Regions from separate parts of the Streptomyces sp. DSM 40868 genome, predicted to be linked through region 2. Evidence: riboswitches for the same ligand, from Rfam matches in the RefSeq annotation. Region 2 holds a riboswitch; each other region holds the start of a gene.

What was found. A riboswitch is a leader RNA that binds a small molecule or an ion and turns the genes downstream of it on or off. The one in region 2 is predicted to bind cobalamin.
Region 1: it holds a riboswitch for cobalamin, as region 2 does, so the genes downstream of both, HB370_RS21050 (HoxN/HupN/NixA family nickel/cobalt transporter) here and HB370_RS26590 (ribonucleoside-diphosphate reductase subunit alpha) in region 2, are expected to answer to the same signal.
Region 3: it holds a riboswitch for cobalamin, as region 2 does, so the genes downstream of both, HB370_RS10470 (cobalamin biosynthesis protein) here and HB370_RS26590 (ribonucleoside-diphosphate reductase subunit alpha) in region 2, are expected to answer to the same signal.
Region 4: it holds a riboswitch for cobalamin, as region 2 does, so the genes downstream of both, HB370_RS03995 (iron ABC transporter permease) here and HB370_RS26590 (ribonucleoside-diphosphate reductase subunit alpha) in region 2, are expected to answer to the same signal.

The regions. Positions count from the first base shown of each region.
Region 1 covers NZ_CP050504.1:4,613,295-4,618,404, forward strand. Annotated here, with positions in the region: gene HB370_RS21030 (DUF6445 family protein) at 1-528, opposite strand, end outside; gene HB370_RS21035 (DUF4142 domain-containing protein) at 780-1,520, shown strand; gene HB370_RS21040 (glycoside hydrolase family 13 protein) at 1,537-3,195, opposite strand; gene HB370_RS21045 (metalloregulator ArsR/SmtB family transcription factor) at 3,275-3,625, opposite strand; cobalamin riboswitch at 3,704-3,888, shown strand; gene HB370_RS21050 (HoxN/HupN/NixA family nickel/cobalt transporter) at 3,917-4,999, shown strand; gene HB370_RS21055 (bile acid:sodium symporter family protein) at 4,896-5,110, opposite strand, start outside.
Region 2 covers NZ_CP050504.1:5,817,665-5,822,774, forward strand. Annotated here, with positions in the region: gene HB370_RS26590 (ribonucleoside-diphosphate reductase subunit alpha) at 1-1,590, opposite strand, end outside; cobalamin riboswitch at 1,712-1,872, opposite strand; gene HB370_RS26595 (GNAT family N-acetyltransferase) at 1,890-2,396, opposite strand; gene HB370_RS26600 (sodium:solute symporter family protein) at 2,550-4,178, opposite strand; gene HB370_RS26605 (DUF3311 domain-containing protein) at 4,175-4,438, opposite strand; gene HB370_RS26610 (GntR family transcriptional regulator) at 4,575-5,110, opposite strand, start outside.
Region 3 covers NZ_CP050504.1:2,321,206-2,326,315, forward strand. Annotated here, with positions in the region: gene HB370_RS10450 (class II aldolase/adducin family protein) at 1-245, opposite strand, end outside; gene HB370_RS10455 (lysozyme) at 465-1,199, shown strand; gene HB370_RS10460 (inorganic phosphate transporter) at 1,343-2,671, shown strand; gene HB370_RS10465 (hypothetical protein) at 2,705-2,926, shown strand; cobalamin riboswitch at 3,086-3,229, shown strand; gene HB370_RS10470 (cobalamin biosynthesis protein) at 3,327-4,271, shown strand; gene HB370_RS10475 (cobyric acid synthase) at 4,268-5,110, shown strand, end outside.
Region 4 covers NZ_CP050504.1:881,552-886,661, reverse strand. Annotated here, with positions in the region: gene HB370_RS04000 (FG-GAP-like repeat-containing protein) at 1-54, opposite strand, end outside; cobalamin riboswitch at 919-1,054, shown strand; gene HB370_RS03995 (iron ABC transporter permease) at 1,195-2,217, shown strand; gene HB370_RS03990 (ABC transporter ATP-binding protein) at 2,220-2,987, shown strand; gene HB370_RS03985 (ABC transporter substrate-binding protein) at 2,997-4,001, shown strand; gene HB370_RS03980 (DUF4232 domain-containing protein) at 4,083-4,583, opposite strand; gene HB370_RS03975 (SUMF1/EgtB/PvdO family nonheme iron enzyme) at 4,868-5,110, shown strand, end outside.

The DNA of each region.
Region 1 (5,110 bases), 1.2 Mb from region 2:
CCGCGTACCGAGGGCCTCGACGAGGTTGGTGTGCGGGGCCCGGACGATGTTGCCGCCGAGCCGGCCGCCGGGCAGCGACTGCCGGTAGAAGGCGGTCCCGCAGTCCTCGGGCGCCTCCGGATTGAGGTACAGCACGGCCGCGTACCGGCACAGCGCGCGGGAGTCGGTGTGCGGGCGGGGCTCGCTCTCGCCCTCGCCGACCACCTGGACACAGTTGTGATCGAGGGTGCCGCCGCCCGGCGCCCGCTGCACCCACAGCTCCTTCGCCCCGGTCGCCCGCTTCACCAACCGCTCCACGCGGGCCAGTTCACCGGGCTCCAGGCCGGGCGTGGCGCGCAGCCCCGGCCAGGTCTCGGAGGTGTACGGGTGGCCCCGGACCCAGCCCTCCTTGGCCAGGCACCGCTGCCGTACGGCGTCGACGTCGGGCAGGACGTCGTCCAGTACCCAGTAGTCGCGGCCCTTGACGGGCTTGCGGTAGGGCAGGACGGGCAGCGCGGCGGGGGTGCGGGGGGAGGGCGGTGCGGGCATGCGGTGAATCTAGGCGCGCCCCTGGTCTGGCTTCGCCCGGGCGCGGGTCAACCTTCTCCCGTGCGGTGGTCAACCACCGGCCAACACCACCCGGCCGATTCTTTACCCGCCCGCGCTGATACGGACCGGCCCGGTGTCCGTACCCCTTGGGTGTCCGGACCCGCGCACCGCCGTGGGTCCGGTCCGACGACGGAGGATCCCCGGCAGGAGGCACGGTGCGCTTTTCGCGGAACGCGACGGGAACGCTGTTCGTGGGCGGTGCGATGGCCCTGACCCTCGCCGCGCTCGCCTACCCGGGCATGCTCGGCCTGAGCAAGGTCTCCGGGGCGCAGGACCGTGTCATCGCCAGTACCCAGTGGGGGCCGCTGACCGAGCAGGACCGGGACTTCGTGGTGAAGGTGCGGGCGGCCGGGCTGTGGGAGTACCCCGTCGGGCAGATCGGGCTGCGCAAGGGCGGCTCCGAGGCGGTGATCACGGCGAGCCGGCACCTGGTCGACGGGCACGCCGCGCTCGACACCACCTGCCGGAAGATCGCCCCCATGCTGGACATCACGCTGCCCGACGAGGCGAGCCCCCAGCAGCGGGGCTTCGTACGGCAGCTGAACGGGGAGAGCGGCAGGCAGTTCGACACGGACTTCGCCAACATCCTGCGGATGACGCACGGCTCCATCTTCAACACGGTGGCGAAGATCCGGTCCACCACGAAGAACTCGCTGGTGCGGGCCCTGGCCGACCAGGCCAACGACACCGTCCTGGACCACATATCCGTCATGGAGAAGACGGGCCTGGTGGACTTCGACCGGACCCTGTACCAGCAGACCACCCCGCCCAAGCTGCCCGACTCCGACCTGACCCCGCCGCCCCCGGCCGCCGGCCGGCCGCAGGTGGTCCTCACCCCGCCGCCGTCGGCCACCTCCACACCGGTGGACATCGACGGCATCGCGGGCGGCGGCACCGGGGCGGGGCCGAGCCCGGCCCCGCCGGCCGGTTAGCCACGGCCGGGAGGGCTCAGGCCAGCCACACGGTGGTGTCCGGCGGCAGCACCCCGCCGCCGGGCAGCTCGGCGCTGCTCAGCAGGACCTCGCCGGGAGGCAGCGGCACCGGCTCGGCGCCCAGGTTGGTGACGCTGCGCCAGACCTCGCTGCGGGTGAAGTCCAGCACGCCGGCCGGCGCGCCCGGGGTCCAGGTCAGCGTCTCGCCCTCCAGCAGCTTGCGGCGCAGCCGCAGGGCCGTGCGGTACAGCTCCAGCGTGGAGCCCTCCACACCGGTCTGCGCCTGGACCGCGTAGCCGGCGAAGGACGCGGGCTGCGGCAGCCAGCCGGCCCCGGGCCCGAAGCCGTACGACGGCCCGGTCGTCGTCCACGGCAGCGGCACCCGGCAGCCGTCGCGGCCCTTGCGGGTGTGGCCGGTCTGCTCCCAGATCGGGTCCTGGAGCACCTCCGTGGGCAGGTCCGCGACCTCGGGCAGGCCGAGTTCCTCGCCCTGGTACAGATACGCCGAGCCGGGCAGCGCCAGCATCAGCAGGGTCGCCGCGCGGGCCCGGCGCAGCCCGGCCGCCGGGTCGACGGCGGGCGCCGAGCCGTGGGCGAGCAGCCAGGCCTCCGGGTCGGTGCCGGGCGGCAGCACCAGCCGGGAGGCGTGCCGTACGACGTCGTGGTTGGACAGCACCCAGGTCGCGGAGGCACCGGCCGAGCGGGCCGTGGCCAGCTCGCCGGCGATGATCTCGCGCAGCTCCTCCGCGTCCCAGCCGGCCTGGAGGTACTCGAAGTTGAATGCCTGGCCGAGTTCGTCGGGGCGCGCGTACAGGGCCCGGCGGCCGCCCGGGACCCAGGCCTCGGCGACGGCCATGCGGGGCGGGCGGTAGGCGTCGAAGATCTTGCGCCAGTCGCGGTAGATCTCGTGCACCTCGTCCCGGTCCCAGTACGGGTGGCTGCCCGGCGGCAGGTGCCGCAGGGCCGTCTCGCCGGTCGCGCCGAGGGCGCCGAGGTCCCGCAGCGGCTCGGTGAGGTCCTTGGCCAGGCCGTGGGCGACGTCCACGCGGAAGCCGTCCACACCCCGGTCGGACCAGAACCGCAAGGTCGTGCGGAAGTCGGCGCGGACCTCCTCGTTGTCCCAGTTCAGGTCGGGCTGCTCGGGGGCGAACAGGTGCAGGTACCACTCCCCGTCGGCCACCCGGTGCCAGGCGCTGCCGCCGAACACCGACTGCCAGTCGGTGGGCGGCAGTTCCCCGTGCGGGCCGCGCCCCGGCCGGAAGACGTACCGCTCGCGGGCGGCCGATCCGGGCCCGGCGCGCAGCGCCTCCTGGAACCAGCGGTGCAGATGGGAGGTGTGGTTGGGGACGATGTCCACGACGACCTTCAGGCCCAGCCGGTGCGCCTCGCCCACCAGGGCGTCGAAGTCGTCCAGGGTGCCCAGGCGTTCGTCGACACCGCGCGGGTCGATGACGTCGTAGCCGCCGTCGGCGAGTTCGGAGGGGTAGAAGGGGCTCAGCCACAGGGCGTCGACACCGAGCGCGGCGAGGTGCGACAGCCGCTGGGTCAGGCCCCTGAGGTCACCGAGGCCGTCACCGTCGGCGTCGGCGAAACTGCGTGGATAGACCTGGTAGATGACGGCCTGGCGCCACCAGTCGGGGTTCTTGGACGAGAGGTCCGGCGGGCGGTCTGCCATACGGGCTCCCCTGGGACGGACGAGAGTACGGAATCTGTATCTGTCCACATTGCCCGAAAGGGAACCTTTTCCGGGGCGCTCAGGCGGCGCAGTGCTCCAACAGGCCCCTCACGTCCTCGTCCACCACCCGATAGCGCACCACGCGCCCCTCTTTCTCCCCCGCCACGACCCCTGCCGCGCGCAGCAGCCGCAGGGCCTGGGAGACGGCCGGGTCGTTCATGCCCGTGGCGATCGCCAGGTCCGAGACGGCCAGCGGCCCGGTCCGGTGCAGGGCGAGCAGCAGCGCGAGCCGGTTGGCGTCGGCCAGCAGCGAGAATCGGTCGGACCAGGTGCGCAGACGCCCCGCGTCGCCGATCGCGGCGATCGCCTCGCACACCCGGTGACCGTCGATGGTGCGACGATCGGCACGGTCGGCAGGAACGAGATGCATGCCCCCATCCTGGCAGGCGGCGATGTGATCTTGAATACCTGCCCGACTGCGCAGCTATGCAGGAAACCGCGTGCCCCTCTACGGTGGGCGGGCCGTGGTGTTCGGGAAGCCGGTGTGAGACCGGAGCGGCCCTCGCCACTGTGATCGGGGAGTTCCCGTTCCGTCCGGCATCCGCCGGGCCACTGGCCGAAAGGCCGGGAAGGCAGGAACGGCGGACGTGTGACCCGTAAGCCAGGAGACCGGCCACGGCAGCTCACGAAGTGATCCACGAGGTGCTGGAGCGTGAACCCGATGGCTGATGCCGCTACTTTCCGCTGGCGACGCGAGGACACCGTCAAGACGGCGGGGCTGCTGGTGGTGATCCTCGCCCTGCATGTCGTCGCCTTCGGGATCCTCTGTCTGCTGGTCGCCCCGAGGCACTACCAGGTCGGCTCCCAGGTGTTCGGCGTGGGACTGGGGATCACCGCCTACACCCTCGGCATGCGCCACGCCTTCGACGCCGACCACATCGCGGCGATCGACAACACCACCCGCAAGCTGATGGCCGACGGCAAGCGGCCGGTGTCGGTGGGGTTCTGGTTCGCGCTCGGGCACTCCAGCGTGGTCGTGCTGCTGGCCCTGCTGATCGCGGGCGGCACCTCGCTGGCCGGGAAGGTGATGAACGAGGGCTCCACCACCCACCAGGTGCTCGGGGTGCTCGGCACGACGATCTCCGGGTCCTTCCTCTACCTCATCGCCGCCCTGAACCTGGTCGCCCTGGCGGGCATCCTGAAGGTCTTCCGGGCGATGCGCGCGGGCGGCTACGACGAGACGGAGCTGGAACGGCACCTGGACTCCCGGGGTTTCATGAACCGGCTGCTGGGGCGGCTGACGAAGTCCGTGTCCCGGCCGGGGCAGATGTACCCGCTGGGTTTCCTGTTCGGCCTCGGCTTCGACACGGCCACCGAGGTCACCCTGATGGTGATGGCCGGCTCGGGCGCGGCGGCCGGCCTGCCCTGGTACGCGATCCTGTGCCTGCCGCTGCTGTTCGCCGCCGGGATGAGCCTGTTCGACACCCTCGACGGCACGTTCATGAACTTCGCCTACCAGTGGGCGTTCGCCAACCCCGTCCGCAAGGTCTTCTACAACCTCGCCATCACCGGTCTGTCCATCGCCGTGGCCTTCTTCATCGGCACCATCGAGCTGGTCGGTGTGCTGCACGAGAAGTTCGACCTCAGCGACCCGGTGACCGGCTGGGTGGCCGGCCTGGACCTGGACAACGTCGGCTATCTCATCGTCGGCCTGTTCGTGGCGGTGTGGGCGGCGGCGCTGGCGTACTGGCGGCTGGCACGGGTGGAGGAGCGCTGGTCGGTGCGGGCGGCGCCGTCCGACTGAGCCGGCGGGCGAGCGCGGCGCAGACCACCAGCTGGAGCGTGTGGTAGAGCATCAGCGGCAGGACGGTCATGGCGACCTCGTCCGCGGGAAACAGCACGGAGGCCATCGGCA
Region 2 (5,110 bases):
GGCCGAGTCGAACGGCAGCCGCAGCTTGAAGAACACGTCCTGCAGCCCCATCGCGCCCAGCCCGACCGGCCGCCACTTGGCGTTGGAACGCCCCGCCTGTTCGGTGGGGTAGAAGTTGATGTCGACGACGCGGTCGAGGAAGGTGACGGCGGTGCGGACGGTGGCGTCCAGGCGGTCCCAGTCGATGTCGCCGTCGCGGACGAAGGCGCCGAGGTTGACCGAGCCGAGGTTGCAGACGGCCGTCTCGCCGTCGTTGGTGACCTCCAGGATCTCGGTGCAGAGGTTGGAGGAGTGGATGACGTTGCCGGGCTCGGCGGTCTGGTTGGCGGTGCGGTTGGCGGCGTCCTTGAAGGTCATCCAGCCGTTGCCGGTCTGGGCCAGGGTGCGCATCATCCGGCCGTACAGCTCGCGGGCGGGGAGGGTCTTCTTGGCGAGGCCGGCGGCTTCGGCCTCGCGGTAGGCGGCGTCGAAGTCCTCGCCCCACAGGTCGACGAGTTCGGGGACGTCGGCGGGGGAGAACAGGGACCACTGGGCGTCGGCGTTGACGCGGCGCATGAACTCGTCGGGGATCCAGTGCGCGAGGTTGAGGTTGTGGGTGCGGCGGGCGTCCTCGCCGGTGTTGTCCCGGAGTTCGAGGAATTCCTCGATGTCGGAGTGCCAGGTCTCCAGGTAGACGGCGGCGGCGCCCTTGCGACGGCCGCCCTGGTTCACGGCGGCGACCGAGGCGTCCAGGGTCTTCAGGAACGGCACGATCCCGTTTGAGTGCCCGTTCGTCCCCCGGATCAGCGAGCCTCGCGAGCGGATGCGGGAGTACGACAGCCCGATGCCGCCGGCGTGCTTCGACAGCCGGGCGACCTGGTGGTAGCGGCCGTAGATCGAGTCCAGCTCGTCCAGCGGGGAGTCCAGCAGGTAGCAGGACGACATCTGGGGGTGGCGGGTGCCGGAGTTGAACAGGGTGGGGGAGGAGGGCAGGTAGTCCAGTCGGCTCATCAGGCCGTAGAGCGAGGCGACCTCGTCCACGGAGCGGACCGTGTCGTCCTCGGCCAGACCGCTCGCCACGCGCAGCATGAAGTGCTGGGGCGTCTCGATGACCTTGCGGGTGATCGGGTGACGCAGCAGGTAGCGGCTGTGCAGGGTGCGCAGGCCGAAGTAACCGAAGCGGTCGTCGGCGCCGTCGGCCACGGCCGAGTCCACCAGCGCGTCCAGCCGCTCGGCGTGGGTGCGCACGAACTCGGCGGTGCGGTCGGCGACCAGGCCCTCGCGGTGACCGACCTCGATCGACCCGGTGAAGGAGGTCACGCCCTGGGAGGCGGCCTCGTCCCGGATCGCGAGGGTCAGCAGCCGGGCGGCCAGCTTGGAGTAGGCGGGGTCCTCGGCGATCAGGCCGGCGGCGGCCTCCGTGGCCAGCTCGCGCAGCTCCGCCTCGTCGGCCCGCGCGGACCGGCCGCGCAGCGCGGCGGCGGCGACCCGTCCGGGGTCGGCGTCGGGCAGATCGGCCGTCAGCTCGGACAGGGTCCGCAGCAGCGCGGCACCGGGACCGTCGGTCTCGGATCCGCTGACCGGAGCCGGGTCGGCTGGCGCGATGGTCACGTGGGGGTCTCCCTCGCTCGGCACGGGGCCTGGCGGAGGGCAGGGGGCAGCACGAGCGCGCGGGGGCTCTCGCGTCCACCGGCCCACTCCACGAGGCCCGGACGTCGGGCACACCGGCCGGCTGGCCGGGTGCACTGTCGGCAGGTCCTCGGACTGACGCTCGTACGCGGATACGCACAAGTACACCGTTGCGGGACAGTTCCGGATTCGCACCGGATTCCCCTGCGACGACAGCGAGCATGAGCATACATCTTGTGTCGGGCTGCCGTGTCACCCCCAGATGTTGTGTCGGGGTGGTGTCAGAGCGTCAACTCGTAGGTGAGCAGCGTGATGTCGTCCAGCTCCGGCACGGGATTCCAGTCCCGTTCGGGTGTGCGGACGAAGCCCAGGCGTTCGTAGATGCGGTGGGCGGTGTGCATGGTGCGCTGGGTGGACAGGACGACGGCCGTGCAGCCATCCGTGGCCCTCGCGCGCTCGACGCAGGCCCGGACGAGCGCCTCGCCGACGCCCCGGCCGCGGGCCGCGGGGTCCACCGCGAGCATGCGGATCTCCGCCTCGCCGGGACGGGCGATGTCCGCCATGGGGCCGCCGGACGGGACGAAGGTGACGCCGCCGAGCGGCCGGTCGTCCGCGACCGCGACGAGGACCTCGGCGGCGGCCGCGCGTTTCGCGACGTCCCTCAACTCGCCCAGGTACTCGTCGCTCTCGCCGAAGTCCAGGAGGCCGTCCCCGAGGTAGGCCTGGGCGGTGATCTCGCCGAGGGCGGCGTACTCGGACGGGGCGGCGGGCCGGATGATGATGTCCATGGGCCGAGTGTGCGGGACGGCTACGGCAAGGCGCCGTGGGTTTTCCGCGGGGCGCCCCGCCGCGGCGGACCGCTCGTCACCCGCCCGGACCGGCAACGGCAGCGGGCCGCCGACGCGTCTGCTGTCGGCGGCCCGCTGCGGATGTCGCGTGGGTCAGTGCGCGCTGCCCGCGGTGGCCGGCGGAAGCTCCACCTGGACATCGGGGTCGCCGGAGTCCGCCGTGTAGTCGTCCGGCTTGGTCTCGTCGATGCCCTCGGGGGCCTTCACGGCCTTCAGGACGACCGTCAGGACCACGGTGACCAGCACGTTCAGCACGAACGCCGTCAGGCCGATGTAACCGATCTCGCCGATGCCGGGGATCTCCTTCGAGGAGCCGCCGAAGTGCTTCTGCGTCGGCGAGGCCACCCCGTACGCGGCGGCCGTGCCGTAGATCATGCCGACCGCCCAGCCGGCCAGCAGCGCCCAGCGGTGGAACCAGCGGGTGAACAGGCCGCCGACCAGGGACGGGAAGGTCTGCATGATCCAGATGCCGCCCAGCAGCTGGAAGTTGATGGCGACGGTCTTGTCCATGGTGAGGACGAAGACCAGGGCGCCGACCTTCACCAGCAGGGAGACCAGCTTGGAGACCTTGGTCTCCTGCGCGGGCGTCGCGTCCGGCTTGATGAAGTCCTTGTAGATGTTGCGGGTGAAGAGGTTGGCCGCCGCGATGGACATGATCGCCGCCGGGACCAGGGCGCCGATGCCGATCGCCGCGAACGCCACACCCGTGAACCAGTCCGGGAACATGTCCTCGAACAGCTGCGGGATGGCCAGCTGGCCGTTGGACACCTTCACCCCGGCCGCGATCGCCATGAAGCCCAGCAGCGCCAGCAGACCCAGCATCAGCGAGTACAGCGGCAGGATCGTGGTGTTGCGGCGGATCACCTCACGGCTGCGGGACGACAGGGTCGCGGTGATCGAGTGCGGATACATGAACAGCGCGAGCGCCGAGCCGAGCGCCAGCGTGGCGTACGTCCACTGGCCCGCCTCCGGTGGCGTGACCGCCCCGCGCGGCTTGCCGGTGGCCGGGTTGGCCTGGCCGAGCGCCTCGCCCGCCTTGGCGAAGACGTCGTCGAAGCCGCCCAGCTTGATCGGGATGTAGATGATCGCCACCGCGATGACGATGTAGATCAGCGTGTCCTTGACGAACGCGATCAGCGCGGGGGCGCGCAGGCCGGAGGAGTAGGTGTAGGCCGCCAGCACACCGAAGGCGATGAGCAGCGGAAGGTCCTTGACGAACCAGTTGGTGTCCTCGCCGCCGCCGACGCCCATCACGTCCAGCACCGCCTGGATGCCGACCAGCTGGAGCGCGATGTACGGCATCGTCGCCAGGATGCCGGTCACCGCCACCGCCAGCGACAGGCCCTTGGAACCGAACCGGCCGCGCACGAAGTCGGAGGTGGTGACGTACCCGTGGCGGTGCGAGACCGACCACAGGCGGGGCAGGAAGGTGAAGATCAGCGGGTACATCAGGATCGTGTACGGCACCGCGAAGAAACCGGACGCGCCCGCCGCGTAGACCGCCGCCGGTACCGCGACGAAGGTGTACGCCGTGTACAGGTCACCGCCGAGCAGGAACCATGTGATCCAGGTCCCGAAGGACCGCCCGCCCAGGCCCCATTCGTCCAGGGAGTGCTCGTTCTCGGCCTTGCGCCAGCGCGCGGCCAGGAAGCCCAGGACCGTGACGGCCAGGAAGAAGAAGATGAAGACGCCGAGCGCGACGCCGTTGACGCCGTCCTTCACCGCGCCGCACCCCCGCTCGCTGCCTTGCGGGCGCGCTGGTCACGCTGCCAGAGCTTGTACGCCAGCATGGTGAGAGCGGCGGAGATCAGCACCCAGAGCATCTGGTACCAGTAGAAGAACGGGATTCCGATGAGCGTGGGGTCCACCTTGGCGTACGAGCCGACCCACAGCATCGCCACGAAGGGCGCTATGAGACACAAGGCGATGACCACCCTGACCGGTGTCACCACCGGCGGTCTCACTTCAGGCGTTTCGGACATGCCACGGCTCCGTCCCCTCGCTGATCACCTGTGCTGATTGAGCAGGCAATCTAGGTGACTGTGTCATGACAGCGGAAGCCCTCGTCCGCATATCGGTATAGCGATTCGGCGAACGCGTCCAGCCGTTATCCGGCCGTTACTCCACCGGGCGCTTCAGCCGGGCGACGAACTTGTAGCGGTCCCCGCGGTAGACCGAGCGCACCCACTCCACCGGCTTGCCCTCGCGGTCCAGCGAATGGCGGGAGAGCAACAGCATCGGCAGACCCACGTCGGTGCCGAGCAGACCGGCCTCGCGGGGTGTGGCCAGGGAGGTCTCGATGGTCTCCTCGGCCTCGGCGAGGTGGACGTCGTAGACCTCGGCGAGCGCGGTGTACAGCGAGGTGTACTTCACCAGGGAGCGCCGCAGGGCGGGGAAGCGCTTGGCCGACAGATGGGTGGTCTCGATCGCCATCGGCTCGCCGTTGGCCATGCGCAGTCGCTCGATGCGCAGCACCCGGCCGCCGGCGGTGATGTCGAGCAGCTCGGCGAGCCGGTCGTCGGCCGTGATGTACCCGATGTCCAGCAGCTGCGAGGTCGGCTCCAGGCCCTGGGCCCGCATGTCCTCGGTGTAGGAGGTGAGCTGGAGCGCCTGGGAGACCTTGGGCTTGGCCACGAAGGTGCCCTTGCCCTGGA
Region 3 (5,110 bases), 3.5 Mb from region 2:
ACCAGTACGAGGTCGCCGAGGCGGGCGGAGACGTTGCCGGAGGTGCCGACCACCAGCCCGTCGGCGACGGTCCGCCGCGCCGTGGCGACCACCTCCGCCCAGAGCCGCGCCACGTCCTCCCCGGTGTCCGGCACCTTGCCCTCCCCCAGCACCGCGCTCTCCCCCGCGCCCCGGCGCACGCTCCCCCGCTCGTCCGGGGAGTCGTCCAGTCGCCCGTCGTTCGCGTTCCGTCCCGGTTCAGCCATGCGGTGATCCTGCCAGCCGGAGGGACGGGGTGCGGGCGGGCCGGTGGATCCGGCCGGAAGCCGTGGGGCCGAACGAGGGGATTTCGGGGTGAAACGCCTGAAATCGCCCAGTTTTCTGTGTTCGACGGACCTTGAATGACTCCCTCCTGCCCACCCACGGGCGCCGCCGCCCGCGAGGGCCGGCGCGCCCGTCGTCCGCCACCCCCGGGGGGAGCCCGTATGGCCCGTGTACCCACCCTCGCCCGCCGCCGCGTGAGCGTCCTCGCGGCGGCCGTGGCGGCGGTCCTCGCCCTCACCGGCCCCGCGACCGCCGCCGCCAAACCGCCCAAGGGCCACGACGTGTCGTCGCACCAGCGGCACGTGAAGTGGCCGGACGCACGGAAGAAGGGAGCGCGGTTCGTCTACGTGAAGGCCACCGAGTCCACCGGTTACCGCAACCCCTACTTCGCCGAGCAGTACTCCGGCGCCCGCAAGGCGGGCCTGATCCGGGGCGCGTACCACTTCGCCCGCCCCGACCGGTCCTCCGGCGCCAAGCAGGCCGCGCACTTCGTGCGGCACGGCGGCGGCTGGCGGGGGGACGGCTGGACGCTGCCGCCCGCGCTCGACATCGAGTACAACCCCTACAGCTCGCGCAAGTGCTACGGGCTGGGCAAGAAACGCATGGTCGCCTGGATCCGTTCGTTCAGCGACGAGGTCCGGCGCAAGACCGGCCGCCGTCCGGTGATCTACACGACCACCCAGTGGTGGAAGCTGTGCACCGGCAACAGCCGCGCGTTCTCGAAGGACCACCCGCTGTGGATCGCCCGGCACGGCACCGCCCGGCCGGGGCCGCTGCCGGGCGGCTGGAAGTACTGGACGTTCTGGCAGTACCGCACGAAGGGCGCGCTGCCGGGTGACCAGGATCTCTTCAACGGCACCCTGGACCGGCTGCGGATCTTCGCGCGGGCCCGGTAGCCAAGGGGGGCCCGGCCCGGCGCAGCGGAACAGAACCCCGGTATGGGATTGCCGACACCACCCTGCCCGTCCCAGTTCATCTTCCGTTCACCCAGGTTGCCTACGTTCATCCAGCCAACGACCTCGAACGATTGCCTGGGTAAATGGAAAGCTTCTCGCTGATCCTCGCGATTGTGGTGGTAACCGCTCTCGCGTTCGATTTCACGAACGGTTTCCACGACACCGCGAACGCGATGGCCACCACCATCTCCACAGGCGCCCTGAAGCCCAAGATCGCGGTGACCATGTCCGCCGCCCTCAACCTTGCGGGCGCCTTCCTCTCCGTGGAGGTCGCGAACACGATCTCCAAGGGTCTCGTCGACGAGACCGGCATCCGTCCCGAGGTCATCTTCGCCGCCCTGGTCGGCGCGATCCTCTGGAACCTGCTGACCTGGCTGGTGGGCCTGCCCTCCAGTTCCTCGCACGCCCTGATGGGCGGCCTGGTCGGCGCCACCGTCGCCTCCGCCGGCTTCGACGCCGTCCACGGCGGCGTCCTGGTCACCAAGGTGCTGCTCCCCGCCGTCGCCGCGCCGGTCGTGGCGGGCCTCGCCTCGTTCCTGGCCACCCGGCTCTCCTACGGCATCGGCGGCACCGGCGACGACGAGGCCACCCGCAAGGGCTACCGCGCCGGCCAGATCGCCTCCGCCGGCCTGGTCTCGCTCGCGCACGGCACCAACGACGCCCAGAAGACGATGGGCATCATCACCCTCGCGCTGATCGCGGGCGGCTCCCTCGCCCCCGGCGCCAACCCTCCCACCTGGGTGATCCTCTCGGCCGGCCTGGCCATCGCGCTCGGCACCTACATCGGCGGCTGGCGCATCATCCGCACCATGGGCAAGGGCCTGACCGACCTGGAGCCGCGCCAGGGCTTCGCCGCCCAGACCGGCGCCGCGACCGCCATCCTGGCCTCCTCCCACCTCGGCTTCTCCCTCTCCACCACCCACGTCGTCTCCGGCTCGGTGATGGGCGCGGGCCTCGGCCGCAAGGGCGGCGTGGTCCGCTGGTCCACCGCGACCCGCATGGCCGTCGCCTGGGTGCTCACCCTGCCGGCCGCCGCGCTGGTCGGCGCGGGTGCCGAGTCCGTCACCGACCTCGGTGACTGGGGCACCGCCGCCGTCGCCGTCTTCCTGGTCGCCGCGAGCGCCGCGATCTGGAAGATCTCCCGCCGCGAGGTCGTGGACCACACCAACGTGGTCGAGGAGACCGGCGAGCCGGCCGGTGTCGTCACCGCCGCCATCGCCGCGGTCACCCCGCCGCCCGCCGGCCCGATCGCCGACAGCCTGACGGTCCCGGCCGCCGGGAAGCCGATCTCCGCGGACCTGGCCACCGCCGATCTGACGACCGCCGATCTGACGGCCGGCGATCTGACGGCCACGATCCCCGCCCCGGCCGCCGAACCGGCCCCCGCCGCCCCGCCGGCCGCCACGGTCTGACCCGCCCGCACGGTTACTGAAGGAAGCAATCCCATGAAGATCGACTGGGCGGCCCTCGGCTCCGTTCTGGGCGTCAGCGTCGTGTTCACGGTGTGCCTGGTGGCCCTGTTCACCCTCGGCATCAACGGCCTGTCCCGCCGCGAGCGGGCCGCGGCCCAGGGCGGCTCCGCCGCGCTCGCCGTCACCGGCGCCTACGTCTGCTTCGCCGCCTGCGCGGCGGCCGTGGCCTACGGCATCTACCTGATCGTGGCCTGACCGCAGACCCCGATCCCCGCCTCCGCCCCGCCGACCGGCCCACCCGCCGGACCCGGCGGGGCGGACGCATGCTCGCGGCGGCCCCGAAGACCCGTCCGGCGCCCCGGCGATGTGGGCCTCAGCACAGTCGGGCATCCCAGGTCAAAGGCAAGTTGACGGCCCTTCCGGGCACGTGGTGGACTGCCCAGGCCATGTACGGCGGCAGCAGAGGAAGCCAGTGCGAATCCGGCGCGGTCCCGCCACTGTCACCGGGGAAGAACCCCCCGGGAGCCAGGAACTCTCGCCGCCGGAATCCGTCGAACCAGGGCGTGGACACCCTGAGTGAGGACATGAATCGCCATGCTCGGCTGCCGAAGGACCCGTACCGGGAACGCCCCTGTGCCCACGGCCGGCTGAGCCGATGGGTGCCGACCGCACATACGCGTACGGCGCCGCCGCCGGCGTCCTCGGTGATCTGCTCCTCGGCGATCCCCGCCGCGGGCACCCGGTCGCCGCGTTCGGCCGCGCGGCCACGGCCGTGGAAGGCGCGCTGTGGCACGACCACCGCGGCTGGGGCGCCGTGCACACCGCCGTATGCGCCGGTGGCGCCGTCGTGCTCGGGGCGCTGGCCGCACGCGCCGTACGCCCCTCCCGTACCGCCTCCGTCGCGCTGACCGCCGCCGCCACCTGGGCCGTCGTCGGCGGCACCTCGCTCGCCCGCGAGGCCGACGCGATCGGGCGCGCCCTGGCCGCGGGGGACGTCGAGGCCGCCCGCGCCCGGCTGCCCCACCTGTGCGGCCGCGACCCGCAGGCGCTGGACGCCGACGGAATGGCCCGGGCCGTGGTCGAGTCGGTCGCCGAGAACACCTCCGACGCCGTGGTGGGCGCCCTGGTGTGGGGAGCCGTGGCCGGGGTGCCGGGGCTGCTCGGGTTCCGGGCCGTCAACACCCTGGACGCCATGGTGGGTCACAAGTCACCCCGCCACCGCCGCTACGGCTGGGCCTCCGCCCGCCTCGACGACGTCGCCGGCTGGCCGGGCGCCCGGCTCACCGCCGTACTCGCCACCGTCGCCGGACCCGACCCGCGCGGCGCCCTGCGCGCCTGGAAGGCCGACGCCCGCAAGCACCCGAGCCCCAACGCCGGTCCCGTGGAGGCCGCCTTCGCGGGCGCCCTCGGCGTCCGGCTGGGCGGAACCCTCTCCTACGGCGGCCGGGTCGAACACCGGCCCGTGCTCAACGGCGGCACCGGACGCCCGGTCCGGGTCACCGACATCGACCGGGCGGTACGGCTCTCCCGCCGCGTCGGCCTGCTCGCCCTCGGCACCACGCTCGCCGCGCGCGCACTCCTGAAAGGACGTGGGAAGTGAACGGTGGCCTCCTCGTGGCCGGCACCACCTCGGACGCCGGCAAGAGCGTCGTGACGGCCGGGATCTGCCGGTGGCTGGTCCGCCAGGGCGTCAAGGTGGCGCCGTTCAAGGCGCAGAACATGTCCCTGAACTCCTTCGTGACCCGGGAGGGCGCGGAGATCGGCCGCGCCCAGGCCATGCAGGCCCAGGCCTGCCGGATCGAGCCGACCGCGCTGATGAACCCGGTGCTGCTCAAGCCCGGCGGCGAGCAGAGCAGCCAGGTCGTGCTGCTCGGCAAGCCGGTGGGCGAGCTGAGCGCGCGCGGCTACCACGGCGGGCGCCAGCAGCGGCTGCTGGGCACGGTACTGGACTGCCTGGCCGAGCTGCGGGGCACGTATGACGCGGTGATCTGCGAAGGGGCGGGCAGCCCGGCCGAGATCAACCTGCGGCGGACCGACATCGTCAACATGGGCATCGCGCGGGGCGCGCGGCTGCCGGTGCTGGTGGTGGGCGACATCGACCGCGGGGGCGTCTTCGCGTCCTTCTTCGGCACGGTCGCCCTGCTCTCGCCCGAGGACCAGGAGCTGGTCGCCGGGTTCCTGGTGAACAAGTTCCGCGGCGACGTCGGCCTGCTCGAACCCGGCCTGGACATGCTGCACGGCCTCACCGGGCGGCGGACCTACGGCGTCCTGCCGTTCCGGCACGGGCTCGGCATCGACGAGGAGGACGGACTGCGCGTCTCCCTGCGCGGCACCGTACGGGAGTCCACGGTCACTCCCCCGGTCGGCGAGGACGTCCTCCGGGTCGCCGTGTGCGCGATCCCGCTGATGTCCAACTTCACCGACGTGGACGCGCTCGCC
Region 4 (5,110 bases), 4.9 Mb from region 2:
GGCCGCCGACAGACGGCGCGACAGCCCTGTTCCGCCACTGGTGCGGATGCGCATGCGGATCTTCCCTCCGGGGTACCGTTCACGGTTCTTCCGATGCCGACTTCAGCGGTCCGGCCGTTGTTCGGCAGCCCCTTCACGGGGGTGAACAAAGCTCCCGGGCAGGCAGCCGGTGCCGCGTGGCTGCTCGGTGCGCCTGCTCAAAGCCTGATCCGGCCGGGTGGAGGGAGCGGTGGGCGGGGCAGAGGGCGTCGGTGGACTGGCTGCCTGAGCGAGGAAGAGCAGACGCAGGAGCTCCTCGGACGGCTCACCACTCTCGATCCCGAGGCCGGCGAGAGCCTCAAGGTCGTCCCGTACTTTGACACACCGGTCACCGCGGGCGCCGGGCTCGACGCCTTGCCGCGCGGCGCGGCCGCGCTGTCCGGAGTCGTCGCGGGGGCGGACCGGCGCGGGCGGATCAGCCGTCGCGCCCCCGACGGCCGGACGCACCCGACCGAGCCGCTCGCACGATCGCCGCAGCGGGCGTGCTCGGTCGGATCCGTGTGGCTGGAGCGTGTCGGCACCCCCACGCCAACGACGGGATGATCGTCGAACGTCTGGCGTTGTCGCTCGACCTCATCGAAGCGCGACGCAGCCCTGTCAGCGCCCTCGAAATCGTCGTCGATCCGGCCCTCGGCCGGCAGCAGGAGGCCCGCCGTGCCGGCGGCCCGCCCGGCCACGACCACCGTGCGCGTCCACGCCGACGGAGACCTCGGACCGCACCGACGCAGCGCCCAGGGCCGGTCCTGCACCACCGCCGACGACTACCTCGGCCACCTCACCAAGCGCTGCCCCGATCGGCGTCAGCTGTCCTGCCCCCTGCCCCCTGCCCCTCCTGCTCCGGTTGCCCGGGCGGTGCTCCGCGAAAGAGGCGGCGGAGGCTGTTTGTTAGGCTTGCCTCGCCTTCCGTGGGGGAAGTCCGGTGAGAGTCCGGCGCTGACCCGCAACGGTGTGCACGGCACCGCGATCCAGGGGTGCCGTGCGAGCCCGATCGCCTGCGGGGGCGTGTCGACCCGTTGACTGCTCGCCGTGGACTGCGAGAGAGGATCGCCCGGCCGGGTACGGCCGCGCGGGCTGCTCCTGCTCGACGTTCAGCAGGCGGCCCGTGTGAAGGACGGCCCACCCGTGCGCCGAAGGACGGCCCCCAGCCGCATCCCTGTGCTGCCGCTCAGTCTGTCCCTGCTGCTGTTGCTCCTGGTGTCGCTCGTCGGCGGTGTGGCGCTGGGCGCCGCCGGGGTCGGCTGGGCGGAGGTGCCGAGCTTCCTGTGGGCCGGGCTCACCGGCGGCACCGTACGCGCGAGCGACGCGGCCGCCTACACGATCGTCTGGGAGATCCGGCTGCCACGGGTGCTGATCGGCGCCACGGTCGGAGCGGGTCTCGCGGCCGTAGGTGTCGCCGTGCAGGCTCTGGTGCGCAACGCGCTGGCCGACCCGTTCGTCCTCGGCATCTCCTCGGGCGCGGCGGTGGGCGCCAACGCCGTGATCCTCCTCGGTGCGTTCGCCGGGCTCGGGGTCTGGGCGCTGTCTGCGTCGGCCTTCGTGTCGGCACTCGCGGCCATGGCGCTCGTGTACGCCGTGGCCCGCTCCCCGCAGGGCCTGACACCGCTGCGGCTGATCCTGACCGGCACGGCACTGGCGTACGGTTTCCAGGCTGTCACCACCGTCATGGTGTTCGGCGCGGCCCGGGGCGAGGCGGCCAGGTCGGCGATGATGTGGCTGCTCGGCAGCCTGGGCGGCGCCACCTGGGCCCAGGTGCCGCTCGCCGCCGTCACCGTGGCGGCCGGATGGGCCTGGTTGCGCCGACGGGCCGAGGCGCTCAACGCGCTCGCCATGGGAGATGAGACCGCGGCCGCCCTGGGCGTGGGACCGGTCCGGCTGCGCCGGGAGTTGTTCGTCGTCACCGCGGCCGTGACCGGGACGGTGGTGGCGGTCAGCGGTGCCATCGGATTCGTCGGGCTGATGGTGCCGCACGTCGCACGGATGCTGGTCGGCGCCGACCACCGGCGCGTGCTGGCCGTCGCCCCGCTCGCCGGGGCCGTACTGCTGGTGTGGGCCGACGTGCTGTCCCGGCTGGTTCTCGCCCCGGCCGAGCTGCCGGTCGGAGTGATCACCGCGGTGGTCGGCGTGCCCGCGTTCCTGCTGCTGATGCGGCGGGGCGGCTACGCGTTCGGGGGGCGCTGAGCATGCGACTCGACATCGACGACGTCACGATCGAGACCGCCGGAACCCGCCTGGTCGAGCATGTCGACCTCACCGTGGGCAGCGGGGCGTTCGTCGGACTCGTCGGCCCCAACGGCAGCGGCAAGACGACCCTGTTGCGCTCCCTCTACCGGGCCCTGCGGCCGTCCGGGGGAGTGGTACGGCTGGACGGCGGCGACCTGCACGCCATGGACCCCCGTGCCGCCGCCCGGGTACTGGCCGCACTGCCGCAGGAATCCTCGGCCGAGTTCGACTTCACCGTCACCGAGGTGGTCGCCATGGGACGGCTGCCGCACCAGGGCCGCACGGCCGCCTCGGACCGGGAGATCTGCACTCGGGCGATGGAACGCACCGGCGTCGCCCACCTCGCCGACCGCGGGTTCCTCGGCCTGTCGGGCGGCGAGAAGCAACGCGTCCTCCTCGCCCGCGCCCTCGCCCAGCAGCCCCGCGTCCTGGTTCTCGACGAACCCACCAACCACCTCGACATCGCCCACCAGTTGGACGTCCTGTCCCTGGTCCGCGGCAGCGGCCCGACCGTACTGGCCGCCCTCCACGACCTCAACCTGGCGGCAGCCCACTGCGATGTCCTGTACGTCCTCGACGGTGGCCGGATCGTCGCCTCCGGGCCACCCCATGGCATCCTCGAACCCCCGCTGCTGGCGAAGGTGTTCGGCGTCCGTGCCCACACCGTGCGGCATCCCGCGACGGGCGCCCGCCAGTTGCTGTTCGACCTGCTTCCGCCCACCACCTGAAGGACGCCCATGCGCAAGCAGCTCCTCGCCGCCACCCTCTGTCTCGCCGCGACCGCAACCGGATGCGGCGCCACGGTGGAGTCCTCCCGGGACGCGAAGTCCTCGTCATCGGTCACCCTGACCAACTGCGGGCGCCGGGTGACGTACGACAAGGTCCCCGAGCGGGTCGTCACCAATGACGTCGGCATCACGGAGCTGATGTTCGCCCTGGGCCTGGAGGACCGCATGGCCGGCTTCGCCATGCCCGACGAAAAGGGAGACCTGCGCGGTGTGCCGTGGAAGGACGGCTACGAGAAGACGACGTGGCTGTCCAAGGACCAGCTCACCAAGGAGAACGTCCTCGATGCCCGCGCCGACCTGGTCTTCGCCGGCTGGAACTACGGCTTCCGCGAGGACGGCGGCTTCACCCCCGACGCCCTGGAGAAGCTCGGCATCCCGTCGTACATCCTCACCGAGTCCTGCCACAACGGCCGTTCGAAATCATCCCGCGGCATCATGCCACCGCTGGACGCCCTGTACGCCGACCTCACCAACCTGGGCAGGCTCTTCGGCGTCGAGAAGCGTGCGGCCGCGCTCATCGCCGACTTCAAAAGGCAGATCGCACAGGTGCGGGCCGAGGCGCCCCAGGGGGCCGACCGTCCCTCGGTCTTCCTCTACGACAGCGGCCGGGACGCCCCTTTCACCTCCGGCCGTTACGCCGCCCCGGAACAGATCATCACCGAGGCCGGCGGTGTCAACGTCATGCACGATCTGGCGGATTCGTGGGCCACGGTCGGCTGGGAGACCGTCGTGCAGCGTGACCCGGAGGTCATCGTCATCTGCGACTACGGCGATGTCAGTGCCGAGCAGAAGAAGGAATTCCTGCTCTCCTACGCCCCGCTGCGGAACGTCTCCGCCGTCAAGCACCGCAGGATCGTCTCCCTCGACTACGCCGACCTGGTCGAGAGCCCCCGCAACCCGTCGGCCATCGCCCGGCTGGGCGACTACCTGCGGACGGTACCGGCCGGCCGGTGAGCAGCCGTTCGCCGAGTACCCGAGGCGGGTCGCACGAGTGGCGCTGTTCGGCGCCCGGGTCGCCGAGCGGTACGGGCCGGGTCAGGCGACCGGGCTGACGTAGTTGCCCGGGCGGCTGGCGGCCTCCTGCCGGGTGACGCTGCCCCACCGCCACGCGAGGGTCTTCACGGTACCGCCGGGCAGGGTGACCACGGCCTGGTCGGGACGGATGATCTCGTTCCCGTTCCTCCCGGTGTCGCCGAGGAAGGTGATGGTGAACGTCGCGGTCCTGCCGGGAGCGAGATCCACGCCGGCGCCTCCTCGCTGTGGGAGCAGCCTTTCCGGTACGCCGTCCGTGGTGAGCTCGACCGACGGCGCGCCGAGCAGGGAGCAGGCACGGTCCCCGGTGTTCTTCACCTGGACGCGGGCCGTCTCCTGCCGGTCGCTGCCGCCGCCCTGCTTGGCCGTACCACCCGCCCAGGACAAGGTGACGTGCTCGCAGGCAGGTGAGCCGGGGACGGCCGCGGCCGGGACGACGGCGGAAAGGGAAGAGACCAGGGCGCCGGCTGCGACCCGGCGTGCGAGGTTCTGGACGCGCTGCATCAGGGCCTCCGATAAGTGTGGCGGCAGTGGCTGGCAGGTATCCGGTACCGCGTACGGGACGACAGACCCCTCTTGAACCGCTGACCACTGAACGCTGAACCACTGAACGTTGAACCGCTGAGCGGGCGGGGGTCGGCGCGGTCACCGTGCGTGACGGCGTACACCCGGCTGAGTCGAGGTGCGCGGCGAGCGAGGCACTGGGTCCCGGGACCGGCGTCCTCGTTCCAAAGTCGCTGTCGCGGCAGGTCCATAGGCCGATGGACGCCCCGCGCGAGGGGGTGATCATGAGATCCGTCCGCTCGAGCCGAGGAGGAGCCGTGCAGGTGGAGCAAGTGGATTGGGTCGACATCCCGGCCGGGGTGGTGCGTCGGGGCACGCCGGTCGACGAGGTGGCGGCGGTGGCCCGCCGTTACGCGGACACCGGTGTGCCGATGGAGTGGTACCTGAAGGAAGCCCCGCGCGCGGAGATCCACGTCCCGGCGTTCCGGATCGCCCGCACCCCGGTCACGGTGGGCCAGTGGAAACGC